DNA from 3 places in the Cyanobium sp. LEGE 06113 genome. Region 2 is predicted to be linked to each of the others. Evidence: riboswitches for the same ligand, from Rfam matches in the RefSeq annotation. Region 2 holds a riboswitch; each other region holds the start of a gene.
What was found. Region 2 has a riboswitch for cobalamin ahead of IQ220_RS03840 (fatty acid desaturase). Riboswitches for the same ligand answer to the same signal wherever they lie in the genome.
Positions count from the first base shown of each region.

Region 1 (4,362 bases), 710 kb from region 2:
CCGTGGCCCTGGCCCTGGATGCCCGGCTGCGCCTCATCCCCAACCTCAGCGACGCCAGGCTGGGCCCCCTGACCTGGCACATCCGCGCCATCACAGCCCTGGCGATCGCCTTCGTGGTGGTGGGCGCCGGCATCCGGCTGGGGGGCTTCAGCTGAACAGGGGCAACGCCCGGCAGGGCCCACCCGCCAGCATGGGGGGCACTGCCCTCAAGCCATGCTGCTTCCCTGCCCCTTCAGCCTCATCAGCACCGCGGCCCTCGCCGCCAAGCGCCGGCCTGCAGGCCACGGTGCTGCTGCTGCTCACCCTGCTGATCAAGGCCCGCATCCAGATCAAGGCCGCCTCGGCCCTGGGCCTGTTCCTGCTGGCCCTGCAGACGCTGGGGTTCCTGGCCGTGGCAGGAGGTCTTGGCGCGCTGGCTGTAGGCGGAGCGGCTGTGGGTGGTGCGGGGCTGGCGTTCCAGCGGCGCTCCGGCCAAGCGGCGTGAGGGCGTGGCTCTTTGAGGGCGTGAGCGTTTGACCGAGCTCCCCCCCTGGCGCCCCCTGCTGCGGGCCGCCCGTGAGCGAGAAGGACGCTCCCCGGCGGCCCGCTGGCTGCAACTGGCCAGCGTCGCCGCCGCTGGAGGCTGGAGCAGGGCTGGCGCGAGGAAGACCTGAATCCCAGAGATCAGGTCTGTGGGATCAGGTCTGCGGCCGAATCGCCGCAGCAGGAGCACAATGGGAGCGGAGTGGTTTCCGAGCCTCTGGCCCGGAAGGCAACGAGGAAAGTCCGGTGCAACTCCGGCACTGTCCCGCAGCTGTGATGGAGAGACCTGCTCCTGAGTCAGAACGCTCGCCGCTTTGAGTTCTTTCCTGCCCGGCGCGGAAACCGGGAGAAACCATGCAACACCTCCGCTCCAGCCGCTCCCTCGGCCTTCTGGTGGCCCTGGCCACCGCCACGACCCTGCTGCTCGGCCAGCCGGCCCAGGCCCACAACGTGGCCTCAGGCGGCCTGGTGGGAGGCTTCCTGCATCCACTGGCGGGCACCGACCACCTGCTGCTGCTGATCGCCGTTGGCGCCGCGGCCTCCTACCTCTCGGCCGAGCTGCTGCTCTGGGGGCTGGCTGGCGCCCTGGCTGGAGGCGTGTTCGGCGCCATGGGCGGCGGGCTGCCTGGTGCCGAGCTGCTGGCGACCCTGGCCATCCCCGCCGTGGCCCTGCTGGTGCTGCGCAGCCAGAAGTCGCCGCTGGCGCCGGCCCTGGAGCTCTGCGGTGCCTGATCGCTGCAGCCGTGGCCGTGCACGCCATGCTCCATGGTCAGGAGGCTCCGGCCGGTGCCGCCTCAGCGCTGTGGTGGGCGGGTTCCTTCTCCGCCTCGGTGCTGGTGAGCGGCAGCAGCTATCTCGTGCTGCGGCAGCTGCCCAGCCGCTGGACCGCCGCCGTGGCCCTGCTGCTCGCCGTCGCTGGCGCGGCCCTGATCCTCGGCCCGATCGCCTTCGCTGCCCGCTGAACGCCGCAGAGGCGTCAGTTGGCTGACATCTGCACCAGACTGGCCGTGACGGTTCCAGTGGTTCACACCCTGGACGCAAGGAGGAAAGTCCGGTGGGGAGGGGGTTCTTGGACCCTCTGCGAGTCCGGCGCTGTCCCGCAGCTGTGATGGGGTTCGCTCCTGGGAGCACCCCTCAGTCAGAACGCTCGCCGTTGTGATCACCCCTCTCCCCCGGCGCGGACCGGGTTCCACGATGAGCCAAGCCTTTCTTTCCAGCCCTGGAAGCCACCCGCCTTCAGCCTGCCAGGGCCTGCCCGAGCGCTGAGACGCGCCGCAGACGTTCACGTCCCCAACAAGCACTCCAGGGCCGGACCGGGCCGGCGCCAGCCTCTGGTGTCCGCGCCGGCTGATCCGCTCGTGCCGTGATGCCCCCCTCGCCCTCCTGCATGACCACCGATCTCCGGCCAGCCGACTTCGTTCTGGCCCCCTATGCCCGCAGCAGCAACTGGCGCGGCGCCTATCAGATCCTCAGCGCCGTGGGCCCCTACCTGGCCTGCTGGGCCCTGGCCATCCATCTCGCCCAGCGGGCGCCCTGGGCCGTGCCCCTGCTGGTGATTCCCCTGGTGCTGTTCTCGCTGCGCTGCTTCTCCCTGATGCACGACTGCGGCCACCATTCCCTGTTCCGCAGCCGCTGGCTCAACCGGGTGGGGGGCTTCATCCTGGGGCTGGTGAATGCCATTCCCCAGCTGGCCTGGTCCAACGACCACGCCTTTCACCACCGCACCAATGGCGACTGGGAGCGCTATCGCGGCGTCACCGACCTGATCACCACCGACGACTACGCCCAGCTGAGTGCCAGGCAGCAGGCCACCTACGCCTTGCTGCGCCATCCGCTGATGGCCCTCCCCGGTGGCTTCTACTACCTCGCCATCCAGCCCAGGCTGGCGCTTCTCAAGGAGATCTCCCGGGCGGTCCGGGCCCAGGCCGTGCCGCGCTCGGCCGAGTTCTGGGATCTGCTGCTGAACAACGTGGTGCTGATCGCCCTGGTGGTGGCGGCCGGCCAGCGCTGGGGATTCGGCCTGGTGCTGGGGCTCTACGGCGTGACCCTCACCTTCTCGGCAGCCCTGTTCCTGTGGATCTTTTTCGTTCAGCACATCTTTGAGGGCAGCTACGCCCACAACACCGAGGGCTGGAGCCACATGCAGGGAGCTCTGGAAGGCACCAGCTATCTGCAGATGCCGGCCTGGCTGCGCTGGTTCACGGCTGACATCGGCTACCACAACATCCACCACCTCTCGGAGCGCATTCCCAACTACAACCTGCGCGCCGCCCACCAGGCCAATGCCCGTCTGCTGGCGGCTGTGCCCTGTCTGCGACTCGGCGACATGCTCAGTTGCGCCCAGTTCAAGCTCTGGGATCGGGAGACTGAGCGCCTGGTGCCCTGTCCGGAGCAGGTCGATGCCGTGGCCTGACTTGCCGGCTTGGCCAGGGCAGCCGTGGCGGGGACCGAGGTCCTGGCATGGGCAGGAATCCGCCTGCTCAGGGGCCTGGGAACCGCGCTTTCTGGAGCAGAACAGCCTGCTGATCGGCCATGCCGCCTGGGATGGTTATCGGCTCAGCGGCCGGGGTCTGCTGATCTGCCACCTGGCCGCTCCGCTCGAACCTGAGCACGACTGGCGCCTCGACGGCGTGCGGTTCAGCCGGCGCTATGTGGCGCGAAGCGAGGTGACCGCCCAGCTGCGCCACCAGGGGCTGGGACCGGCAGCGATCCGTCCGAGCCTGGGGGCCCTCGACAGCTACGACCCGGCCAGGGAGCTGGTGGTGCTGCTGAGTGGCCATGGCCCCGAGCTGATCGCCCTGCTCAGGAAGCTGCCCACGGCGCCACCGACCTGCTTTGAACTGGTGGAACGGCGCTGGAGTGAATTCGCCTGCGCCGCAGTGCCGTGACCCAATAACACCTGATTATGCGCATAAACGCGTAGAGTGATGACTTCGATGCGCTGCAGCCGCCATGGCCACCGCCCCCTGGCCCTTCGCCCTGCTGATGGCCCTGCAGCGGCGCCTGGTGTGGGCCATCCCAGCCGCCATGCTGCTCGGCCTGGCCTGGGGGGTGACCCTGCCCTCGGCCTGGCTGGTGAGCCTGGTGATGCCCCTCACCTTCCTGATGGTGTATCCGATGCTGATCGACCTGCGGTTGCCGCTGCTGCTGGGTGGCAGAGACCTCAGGCTGCAGCTCACGGCCCAGGCGATCAACTTTCTGGTGATCCCGTTCGTGGCCCTGGCGATCGGCCGGCTGTTCTTCGCCAGCCAACCCCTGGTGGCCCTGGGCCTGTTGCTGGCGGCGCTGCTGCCCACCAGCGGCATGACCATCTCCTGGACGGGGTTTGCCAAGGGCAACCTGGAAGCAGCGGTGCGCATGACCGTGGTGGGGCTGGTGCTTGGGTCCCTGGCCACACCGCTCTACGCCAGGGTGCTGATGGGCACAGCGGTGGACGTGCCGATGGCCAGGGTGTTCCAGCAGATCCTGCTGATCGTGTTCCTGCCGCTGCTGCTGGGGCAGATCACCCGCGTGGCGCTGATCGCCGCCAGGGGCGCGGAGCACTACAGGAAGGTGATCAAGCCACGGTTGGCCCCCTTCTCCACCCTGGGCGTGGTGGGCATCGTGGCCGTGGCCATGGCGCTCAAGGCGCCCCTGATCGTGGGCCAGCCCCTGCTGCTGGTGCGCATGCTGATCCCGCTGCTGCTGCTCTACGGCATCAACTTCGCCCTCAGCACCCTCGTGGCGCGCCGCTTCTTTCCCCGCAGCGACGGCATCGCCCTCGTGTACGGCACGGTGATGCGCAACCTCTCGATCGCCCTGGCCCTGGCGATGACGGCCTTCGGGCCCGAGGCTCCGAGA
Region 1 covers NZ_JADEWM010000001.1:23,048-27,409, forward strand. The annotation lists gene IQ220_RS00145 (CopD family protein) at 1-155, shown strand, start outside; gene IQ220_RS00150 (hypothetical protein) at 191-484, shown strand; partial or broken gene IQ220_RS00155 (pyridoxamine 5'-phosphate oxidase) at 513-620, shown strand; cobalamin riboswitch at 709-851, shown strand; gene IQ220_RS15410 (HupE/UreJ family protein) at 877-1,254, shown strand; gene IQ220_RS15415 (hypothetical protein) at 1,266-1,484, shown strand; cobalamin riboswitch at 1,517-1,692, shown strand; gene IQ220_RS00165 (fatty acid desaturase) at 1,889-2,935, shown strand; gene IQ220_RS00170 (hypothetical protein) at 2,937-3,410, shown strand; gene IQ220_RS00175 (arsenic resistance protein) at 3,475-4,362, shown strand, end outside.
Region 1: another riboswitch for cobalamin. It lies ahead of IQ220_RS00165 (fatty acid desaturase); the one in region 2 lies ahead of IQ220_RS03840 (fatty acid desaturase).

Region 2 (4,362 bases):
CCGCCAGCCTGCACCGCCTTCAGGTGGGCTGGGGCTGGCCTGAGCACTCAGCCGGCCCAGCAGCGGCAGGCAGAGCAGGGTGATCACCAGCAGGTAGGCCAGAAACCAGAGGTGGGCCCACTCGAAGTGACCCGTCGGCCGAATCCCATCGAAGAAGTGGGGGTAGAAGCGCAGGTAGCCCAGGGCTGAATCCACGCTCTGCAGGTCGTGCACGTACACCTGGGGCGGCACCAGCACCAGGATGCCCACCCCCAGGGGCAGCAGCAGCCGTTGCAGGCGTTCGCGCAGGTAGGCCCCCGCACCGCGCGATCGCAGGGAGTACCAGCTCGCCGAGCCCGCCAGAAAGAAAAAGAGGGGCATGTGCCACTGATGCACCAGCACCAGAAAGCCCCCCAGGGCAGCGCTGCTCTCGGGGTTGCTCACATAGAACGTGCCCAGATCGCCCGCGTAGAACACCGCTGCGGCGTGGAAGGGAATCAGCAGCAGCACGGCCAGCACGCGGGCGCCGTCCAGGGCATGGCAGCGGGGCGCAGGGGAAGCAGCCGCAGCTGGACCGCTCACGGGCCCGTCAGGCCGGGGCTTCCGCCGCCAGCGCAGGACCGAACAGGCGGTCGGTGGCCTTCACATACCAGGCGGCGGCCTGCACCTGAACGATGTAGGCCAGGGCGATGATCAGGGCGATCTCGGAGCCTCGGGCCCGAAGGCCGTCATCGCCAGGGCCAGGGCGATCGAGAGGTTGCGCATCACCGTGCCGTACACGAGGGCGATGCCGTCGCTGCGGGGAAAGAAGCGGCGCGCCACGAGGGTGCTGAGGGCGAAGTTGATGCCGTAGAGCAGCAGCAGCGGGATCAGCATGCGCACCAGCAGCAGGGGCTGGCCCACGATCAGGGGCGCCTTGAGCGCCATGGCCACGGCCACGATGCCCACCACGCCCAGGGTGGAGAAGGGGGCCAACCGTGGCTTGATCACCTTCCTGTAGTGCTCCGCGCCCCTGGCGGCGATCAGCGCCACGCGGGTGATCTGCCCCAGCAGCAGCGGCAGGAACACGATCAGCAGGATCTGCTGGAACACCCTGGCCATCGGCACGTCCACCGCTGTGCCCATCAGCACCCTGGCGTAGAGCGGTGTGGCCAGGGACCCAAGCACCAGCCCCACCACGGTCATGCGCACCGCTGCTTCCAGGTTGCCCTTGGCAAACCCCGTCCAGGAGATGGTCATGCCGCTGGTGGGCAGCAGCGCCGCCAGCAACAGGCCCAGGGCCACCAGGGGTTGGCTGGCGAAGAACAGCCGGCCGATCGCCAGGGCCACGAACGGGATCACCAGAAAGTTGATCGCCTGGGCCGTGAGCTGCAGCCTGAGGTCTCTGCCACCCAGCAGCAGCGGCAACCGCAGGTCGATCAGCATCGGATACACCATCAGGAAGGTGAGGGGCATCACCAGGCTCACCAGCCAGGCCGAGGGCAGGGTCACCCCCCAGGCCAGGCCGAGCAGCATGGCGGCTGGGATGGCCCACACCAGGCGCCGCTGCAGGGCCATCAGCAGGGCGAAGGGCCAGGGGGCGGTGGCCATGGCGGCTGCAGCGCATCGAAGTCATCACTCTACGCGTTTATGCGCATAATCAGGTGTTATTGGGTCACGGCACTGCGGCGCAGGCGAATTCACTCCAGCGCCGTTCCACCAGTTCAAAGCAGGTCGGTGGCGCCGTGGGCAGCTTCCTGAGCAGGGCGATCAGCTCGGGGCCATGGCCACTCAGCAGCACCACCAGCTCCCTGGCCGGGTCGTAGCTGTCGAGGGCCCCCAGGCTCGGACGGATCGCTGCCGGTCCCAGCCCCTGGTGGCGCAGCTGGGCGGTCACCTCGCTTCGCGCCACATAGCGCCGGCTGAACCGCACGCCGTCGAGGCGCCAGTCGTGCTCAGGTTCGAGCGGAGCGGCCAGGTGGCAGATCAGCAGACCCCGGCCGCTGAGCCGATAACCATCCCAGGCGGCATGGCCGATCAGCAGGCTGTTCTGCTCCAGAAAGCGCGGTTCCCAGGCCCCTGAGCAGGCGGATTCCTGCCCATGCCAGGACCTCGGTCCCCGCCACGGCTGCCCTGGCCAAGCCGGCAAGTCAGGCCACGGCATCGACCTGCTCCGGACAGGGCACCAGGCGCTCAGTCTCCCGATCCCAGAGCTTGAACTGGGCGCAACTGAGCATGTCGCCGAGTCGCAGACAGGGCACAGCCGCCAGCAGACGGGCATTGGCCTGGTGGGCGGCGCGCAGGTTGTAGTTGGGAATGCGCTCCGAGAGGTGGTGGATGTTGTGGTAGCCGATGTCAGCCGTGAACCAGCGCAGCCAGGCCGGCATCTGCAGATAGCTGGTGCCTTCCAGAGCTCCCTGCATGTGGCTCCAGCCCTCGGTGTTGTGGGCGTAGCTGCCCTCAAAGATGTGCTGAACGAAAAAGATCCACAGGAACAGGGCTGCCGAGAAGGTGAGGGTCACGCCGTAGAGCCCCAGCACCAGGCCGAATCCCCAGCGCTGGCCGGCCGCCACCACCAGGGCGATCAGCACCACGTTGTTCAGCAGCAGATCCCAGAACTCGGCCGAGCGCGGCACGGCCTGGGCCCGGACCGCCCGGGAGATCTCCTTGAGAAGCGCCAGCCTGGGCTGGATGGCGAGGTAGTAGAAGCCACCGGGGAGGGCCATCAGCGGATGGCGCAGCAAGGCGTAGGTGGCCTGCTGCCTGGCACTCAGCTGGGCGTAGTCGTCGGTGGTGATCAGGTCGGTGACGCCGCGATAGCGCTCCCAGTCGCCATTGGTGCGGTGGTGAAAGGCGTGGTCGTTGGACCAGGCCAGCTGGGGAATGGCATTCACCAGCCCCAGGATGAAGCCCCCCACCCGGTTGAGCCAGCGGCTGCGGAACAGGGAATGGTGGCCGCAGTCGTGCATCAGGGAGAAGCAGCGCAGCGAGAACAGCACCAGGGGAATCACCAGCAGGGGCACGGCCCAGGGCGCCCGCTGGGCGAGATGGATGGCCAGGGCCCAGCAGGCCAGGTAGGGGCCCACGGCGCTGAGGATCTGATAGGCGCCGCGCCAGTTGCTGCTGCGGGCATAGGGGGCCAGAACGAAGTCGGCTGGCCGGAGATCGGTGGTCATGCAGGAGGGCGAGGGGGGCATCACGGCACGAGCGGATCAGCCGGCGCGGACACCAGAGGCTGGCGCCGGCCCGGTCCGGCCCTGGAGTGCTTGTTGGGGACGTGAACGTCTGCGGCGCGTCTCAGCGCTCGGGCAGGCCCTGGCAGGCTGAAGGCGGGTGGCTTCCAGGGCTGGAAAGAAAGGCTTGGCTCATCGTGGAACCCGGTCCGCGCCGGGGGAGAGGGGTGATCACAACGGCGAGCGTTCTGACTGAGGGGTGCTCCCAGGAGCGAACCCCATCACAGCTGCGGGACAGCGCCGGACTCGCAGAGGGTCCAAGAACCCCCTCCCCACCGGACTTTCCTCCTTGCGTCCAGGGTGTGAACCACTGGAACCGTCACGGCCAGTCTGGTGCAGATGTCAGCCAACTGACGCCTCTGCGGCGTTCAGCGGGCAGCGAAGGCGATCGGGCCGAGGATCAGGGCCGCGCCAGCGACGGCGAGCAGCAGGGCCACGGCGGCGGTCCAGCGGCTGGGCAGCTGCCGCAGCACGAGATAGCTGCTGCCGCTCACCAGCACCGAGGCGGAGAAGGAACCCGCCCACCACAGCGCTGAGGCGGCACCGGCCGGAGCCTCCTGACCATGGAGCATGGCGTGCACGGCCACGGCTGCAGCGATCAGGCACCGCAGAGCTCCAGGGCCGGCGCCAGCGGCGACTTCTGGCTGCGCAGCACCAGCAGGGCCACGGCGGGGATGGCCAGGGTCGCCAGCAGCTCGGCACCAGGCAGCCCGCCGCCCATGGCGCCGAACACGCCTCCAGCCAGGGCGCCAGCCAGCCCCCAGAGCAGCAGCTCGGCCGAGAGGTAGGAGGCCGCGGCGCCAACGGCGATCAGCAGCAGCAGGTGGTCGGTGCCCGCCAGTGGATGCAGGAAGCCTCCCACCAGGCCGCCTGAGGCCACGTTGTGGGCCTGGGCCGGCTGGCCGAGCAGCAGGGTCGTGGCGGTGGCCAGGGCCACCAGAAGGCCGAGGGAGCGGCTGGAGCGGAGGTGTTGCATGGTTTCTCCCGGTTTCCGCGCCGGGCAGGAAAGAACTCAAAGCGGCGAGCGTTCTGACTCAGGAGCAGGTCTCTCCATCACAGCTGCGGGACAGTGCCGGAGTTGCACCGGACTTTCCTCGTTGCCTTCCGGGCCAGAGGCTCGGAAACCACTCCGCTCCCATTGTGCTCCTGCTGCGGCGATTCGGCCGCAGAC
Region 2 covers NZ_JADEWM010000001.1:737,878-742,239, forward strand. The annotation lists gene IQ220_RS03825 (acyltransferase family protein) at 1-561, opposite strand, end outside; gene IQ220_RS03830 (arsenic resistance protein) at 673-1,569, opposite strand; gene IQ220_RS03835 (hypothetical protein) at 1,634-2,107, opposite strand; gene IQ220_RS03840 (fatty acid desaturase) at 2,109-3,155, opposite strand; cobalamin riboswitch at 3,352-3,527, opposite strand; gene IQ220_RS15525 (hypothetical protein) at 3,560-3,778, opposite strand; gene IQ220_RS15530 (HupE/UreJ family protein) at 3,790-4,167, opposite strand; cobalamin riboswitch at 4,193-4,335, opposite strand.

Region 3 (4,362 bases), on a different contig from region 2:
GCGGCTCGGCATCGCCATGGGCCAGCCCTACTTCCAGGTGCAGCGCCAGCTGGAGCGCCTCGGCGTGGTGGTGCGCAGCTCCAACTACGCCCTCTACGCCGACATGAGCCAGCGGCTGATGGCCACCCTGGAGCGCTGGGTGGAAGAGCTGGAGATCTACTCGATCGACGAGGCCTTCGGCCTGCTGCCCCGGCCGCCGGGCAGCGATCTCACCGCCTGGGGGCTGGAGCTGCGGCGGGCGGTGCAGCGGGAGCTGGGGCTGCCGGTGGCGGTGGGCCTCGCCCCCACCAAGGTGCTGGCCAAGCTGGCCAACCGCCTCGCCAAGGGGCAACCGGCCCATGGCCATGTGTTCGACCTGGGGGCCTGCAGCGACCCCTCCGCCTGGCTGCAGCAGGTGGCGATCGAAGACGTGTGGGGCATCGGCCGGCGCCTGGCCCGCTGGTGCCGGCTGCGGGGCGTCGCCCATGCCCTCGCCCTGCGCGACATGCCGAGCGGTGAGCTGCGCCAGAAGTGCGGCGTGGTGGGCCTGCGGCTGCAGCAGGAACTGCGGGGCCACCGCTGCCTGCCGCTCACCCTGGTGCCAGCGCCGAAGCAGGAAACCTGCGTGAGCCGCAGCTTCAGCCAGCCGGTGCGCACGGCCGCGGAGCTGCGCCAGGCGGTGGCCACCTACACGGTGCGGGCGGCCGAGAAGCTGCGCCGCCAACGGCAGCGGGCCGGGGCCCTGAGCGTGTTCGTGCGCAGCAACCCGTTCAACGGCACCAGCTTCTACAGCAACAGCGCCACCCTCACCCTGGCGCTGCCCAGCCATGACACCGCCGTGCTGCTGGCGGCGGCCCTGCCCCTGGCCGAGGCCCTGTTCCGTCCCCAGCACCCGCTGCAGAAGGCCGGCGTGCTGCTGCTGCAGCTGCAGGGCGAGGAGCTGCTGCAACACCACCTGCTGCAACCGCTGCCGCCGGAGCAGCAGCAGCGCCGCGCTGCCCTGATGGCCGCCGTGGACCGGCTCAACCGCCGCTACGGGCGCGGCACCGTGCAGTGGGCCGCCTGCGGACTGCAACCGCCCTGGGCGATGCGGCGCGACAGGCTCTCCCGGGCCGCCACCACGCGGCTGGAGGCGATCCCACGGGTGCTGGCGCAGTGAAAGGCGGGATCAGCGCTGCGGCCGGGCTCGTCGTGGGGCGGAACTCAGGGCAGCTGCGCCAGGCAGGCCTCGATCATCGCCGCCGTGACCGGAATCGTCTCCAGCTCATCGGCGTTGTCGAGGAAGGCGTCAAAGGAGGCGTAGCGACGGATGCAGGGAGCGGCGCCGGGGGCGCTGCAGGCGGCAGCCCAGTCGCCGTCGTCGGGCTTCACCAGGGCATAGGCCATCAGGGCCTCCTCCAGATCGCCGCCATCACCGATGCCCTCGCCGTGCCAGAGCACTTCGAAAAAGTCCATGGACGCGGGGGGAACACGGAGCACACCCAGGTTACTGAGCACGCCGGCCGCCCTGAAATCGGACACGAAACCTGAAGCGGGGCGAGAAAGAGCTGAGCCGCCGTGGGTATGCTCAGATTCAGAACGGTTCCGGCGGGGTTCAGCCGCCGGAGGCAACAGGGAAAGTGCCGTTGAAATCGGCCGCTGTCCCGCAACTGTGTTTCAGGGTCCCAGGACCCTGATCAGTCAGAACACCTGCCGTTCTTCACAACTCAACTGTCTTACCTGCGAGGTACAGAGTGAAGACCATGCCAGCAAAGCTGGCCAGCCTGTCGTTGATGGCTGCGCTCAGTTTCTGCCTTGTTCTATTAACGCCTGCCCCGGCGCAGGCGATGCACATCGCCGAGGGCTTCCTGCCGCTGCAGTGGGCCGTGGCCTGGTGGCTGATCTCGCTGCCCTTCCTGGCGGTGGGGCTGCGGTCGCTGACGCGCATCAGCCGCAGCCACCCGGAGCTGAAGCTGCTGCTGGCCCTGGCCGGCGCCTTCACCTTCGTGCTCTCGGCCCTGAAGATTCCCTCCGTCACCGGCAGCTGCTCCCACCCCACCGGCACCGGCCTGGGCGCGATTCTGTTCGGCCCCACGGTGATGACCGTGATCGGCAGCATCGTGCTGCTGTTCCAGGCGCTGCTGCTGGCCCACGGCGGGCTCACCACCCTGGGCGCCAACATCTTCTCGATGGCGATCGTGGGGCCATTCGTGGCCTGGGGCGCCTTTCAGCTCTTCAGCAGCAGCGGCCACAGGCGCCTGGCGGTGTTCGCCGCCGCCGCCCTCGCCGACCTGGCCACCTACGTGGTCACCGCTGGCCAGCTGGCGATCGCCTTCCCCGCCGCCAGCGGTGGGGTGATGGCCTCATTCCTGAAATTCGGCAGCATCTTCGCGATCACCCAGATTCCCCTGGCGATCACCGAAGGCCTGCTCACCGTGCTGGTGTGGAACTGGTTGCAGTCCTATGGCCAGCCCGAGCTCAAGACCCTCCGCCTGCTCCACCAGGAGAGCTGACCCCATGACCGATTCTGGAAAGCAACGCCCCCAGGGCAACTGGCTGCTGGTGCTCGCCGTGGTGGCCCTGAGCGCCCTGCCCGTGCTGGTCGTGCGCGGCGAATTCTCCGGTGCCGACGGCCAGGGCATGGACGCCATCAGCGAGATCCAGCCCAGCTACAGGCCCTGGTTCAACGCCGTGGTGGCGTTGCCCAGCGGCGAGGTGGAAAGCCTGCTGTTCGCCAGCCAGGCGGCCCTTGGCGCCGGTGTGATCGGCTACGTGATCGGGCTCTACAAAGGACGCGCTCTGAACAGGGGCGATGAGTCACCGGATTGACGCCCTGGCCTACGGCAACCGGCTGCGCTGGTTGCCCCCGGGCCAGAAGCTGGCCTTTGCGGCGGTGCTGCTGCTGCTGGGGCTGGTGGCACCTCCGCTGGTCCAGGGCCTGATCAGCCTCTGGCTGGCGCTCTGGATCGTGGTGTACGCCGCGATCCCGGCGCGGCTCTACCTGCCGCTGCTGCTGTTGCCGCTGGGGTTCGCCATCGCCAGCCTGCCGGCCCTGCTGCTGCAGGCGGTGCCGCTCGACGCCTTCACCGCCACCGCTCGCGGGGACGTGTGGCAGCAGCTGGCCCGGCCCCTGGCCGGCGGCTGGATGCTGTATGTGAGCCAGCAGGGGGTGGGGCAGGCCGCGCTGCTGATCAGCCGCTCGCTGGCCGCCAGCAGCTGTCTGATGTTCGTGCTGCTCACCACGCCCTTCAGTGAGCTGATCGCTGTGCTGCGGCGCCTGCGACTGCCGCCCCTGCTGCTGGAGCTGCTGGTGCTCACCTATGGCTTCATCTTCACCCTGATGGGCATCGCCAGCGAGCTGTGGGTGGCGCAGCAGGCCAGGGCCGGGAGGCGCGGCTGGAGGCAGCGACTGAAGAGTCTGGGGGTGCTGGTGGCCCAGTTATTGCATCGCTCCCTGGCGAGCTACCGGGGCCTCGCCATGGGCCTGGCGGCCCGGGGGTTTGACGGCGAGCTGCGGGTGCTGGCTGCAGAGCGACACCGGGGCTCGCCGCGCCATCAGCGAGAGGCCATCGCCGGCTGTGCCCTGCTCGGTGCCCTGTCCTTGGGGCTGGGGCGATGACTCCAGCGCAGCCCCCCGATGGCGGCAAGCCGGCAACAACCCTGCTGCGCTTCGAGGCGGTGGGCTTCCGCTACCCCTGCGCCCTCGAAGCGTGCATCAGCGGCCTCAGCCTGGACGTGCCCGAGGGGTGGCGCTGCGGCCTGATCGGCGACAACGGCTGCGGCAAAACCACCCTGTTCCTGCTGGCCAATGGCCTGCTGCGCCCTCAGCAGGGCCAACTCCGCTGGCGAGAGGCACCAATCCGCTACGCGCGCGGATCCCTGCGCCGCCTGCGCCAGCAGGTGGGGCTGGTGTTTCAGAACCCGGAACATCAGCTGGTGGCCACCACGGTGGAGGAGGACCTCTCCTTCGGTCTGGTGAATCTGGGCCTGGAGGAGGCTGAAATCCGCCGCCGGATGCAACAGGCGGCGGAGACCTTCGGGCTGGAGGCCTTGCTGGAGCGCCCCACCCACATGCTCAGCATGGGCCAGAAAAAAAGCCTCTCCCTGGCCGATGTGATGGTGCTCGAGCCCGAGCTGCTGCTGCTCGATGAGCCCACCGCCTATCTGAGCCCGGGCCATGGCCGGGCGTTGCTGCAGCAGTTGCAGCGGATTCATGCCAGCGGCACCACCATCCTGGTGGCCAGCCATGACATGGAGTTCCTGAACAGCTGGGCCGACTGGCTGTTCGTGATCGAGGGCGGGCGGCTGGTGCTGGAGGGCACACCCGCCGATATCTTCGCCCGCCGCGATCAGCTCGAAGACCTGAATCTGGGCGTGCCACCAAGCCTTGACCATTCGTTAATC
Region 3 covers NZ_JADEWM010000002.1:361,393-365,754, forward strand. The annotation lists gene IQ220_RS05950 (Y-family DNA polymerase) at 1-1,138, shown strand, start outside; gene IQ220_RS05955 (hypothetical protein) at 1,183-1,434, opposite strand; cobalamin riboswitch at 1,542-1,691, shown strand; gene IQ220_RS05960 (energy-coupling factor ABC transporter permease) at 1,752-2,471, shown strand; gene IQ220_RS05965 (energy-coupling factor ABC transporter substrate-binding protein) at 2,476-2,787, shown strand; gene cbiQ (cobalt ECF transporter T component CbiQ) at 2,771-3,577, shown strand; gene IQ220_RS05975 (energy-coupling factor ABC transporter ATP-binding protein) at 3,574-4,362, shown strand, end outside.
Region 3: another riboswitch for cobalamin. It lies ahead of IQ220_RS05960 (energy-coupling factor ABC transporter permease); the one in region 2 lies ahead of IQ220_RS03840 (fatty acid desaturase).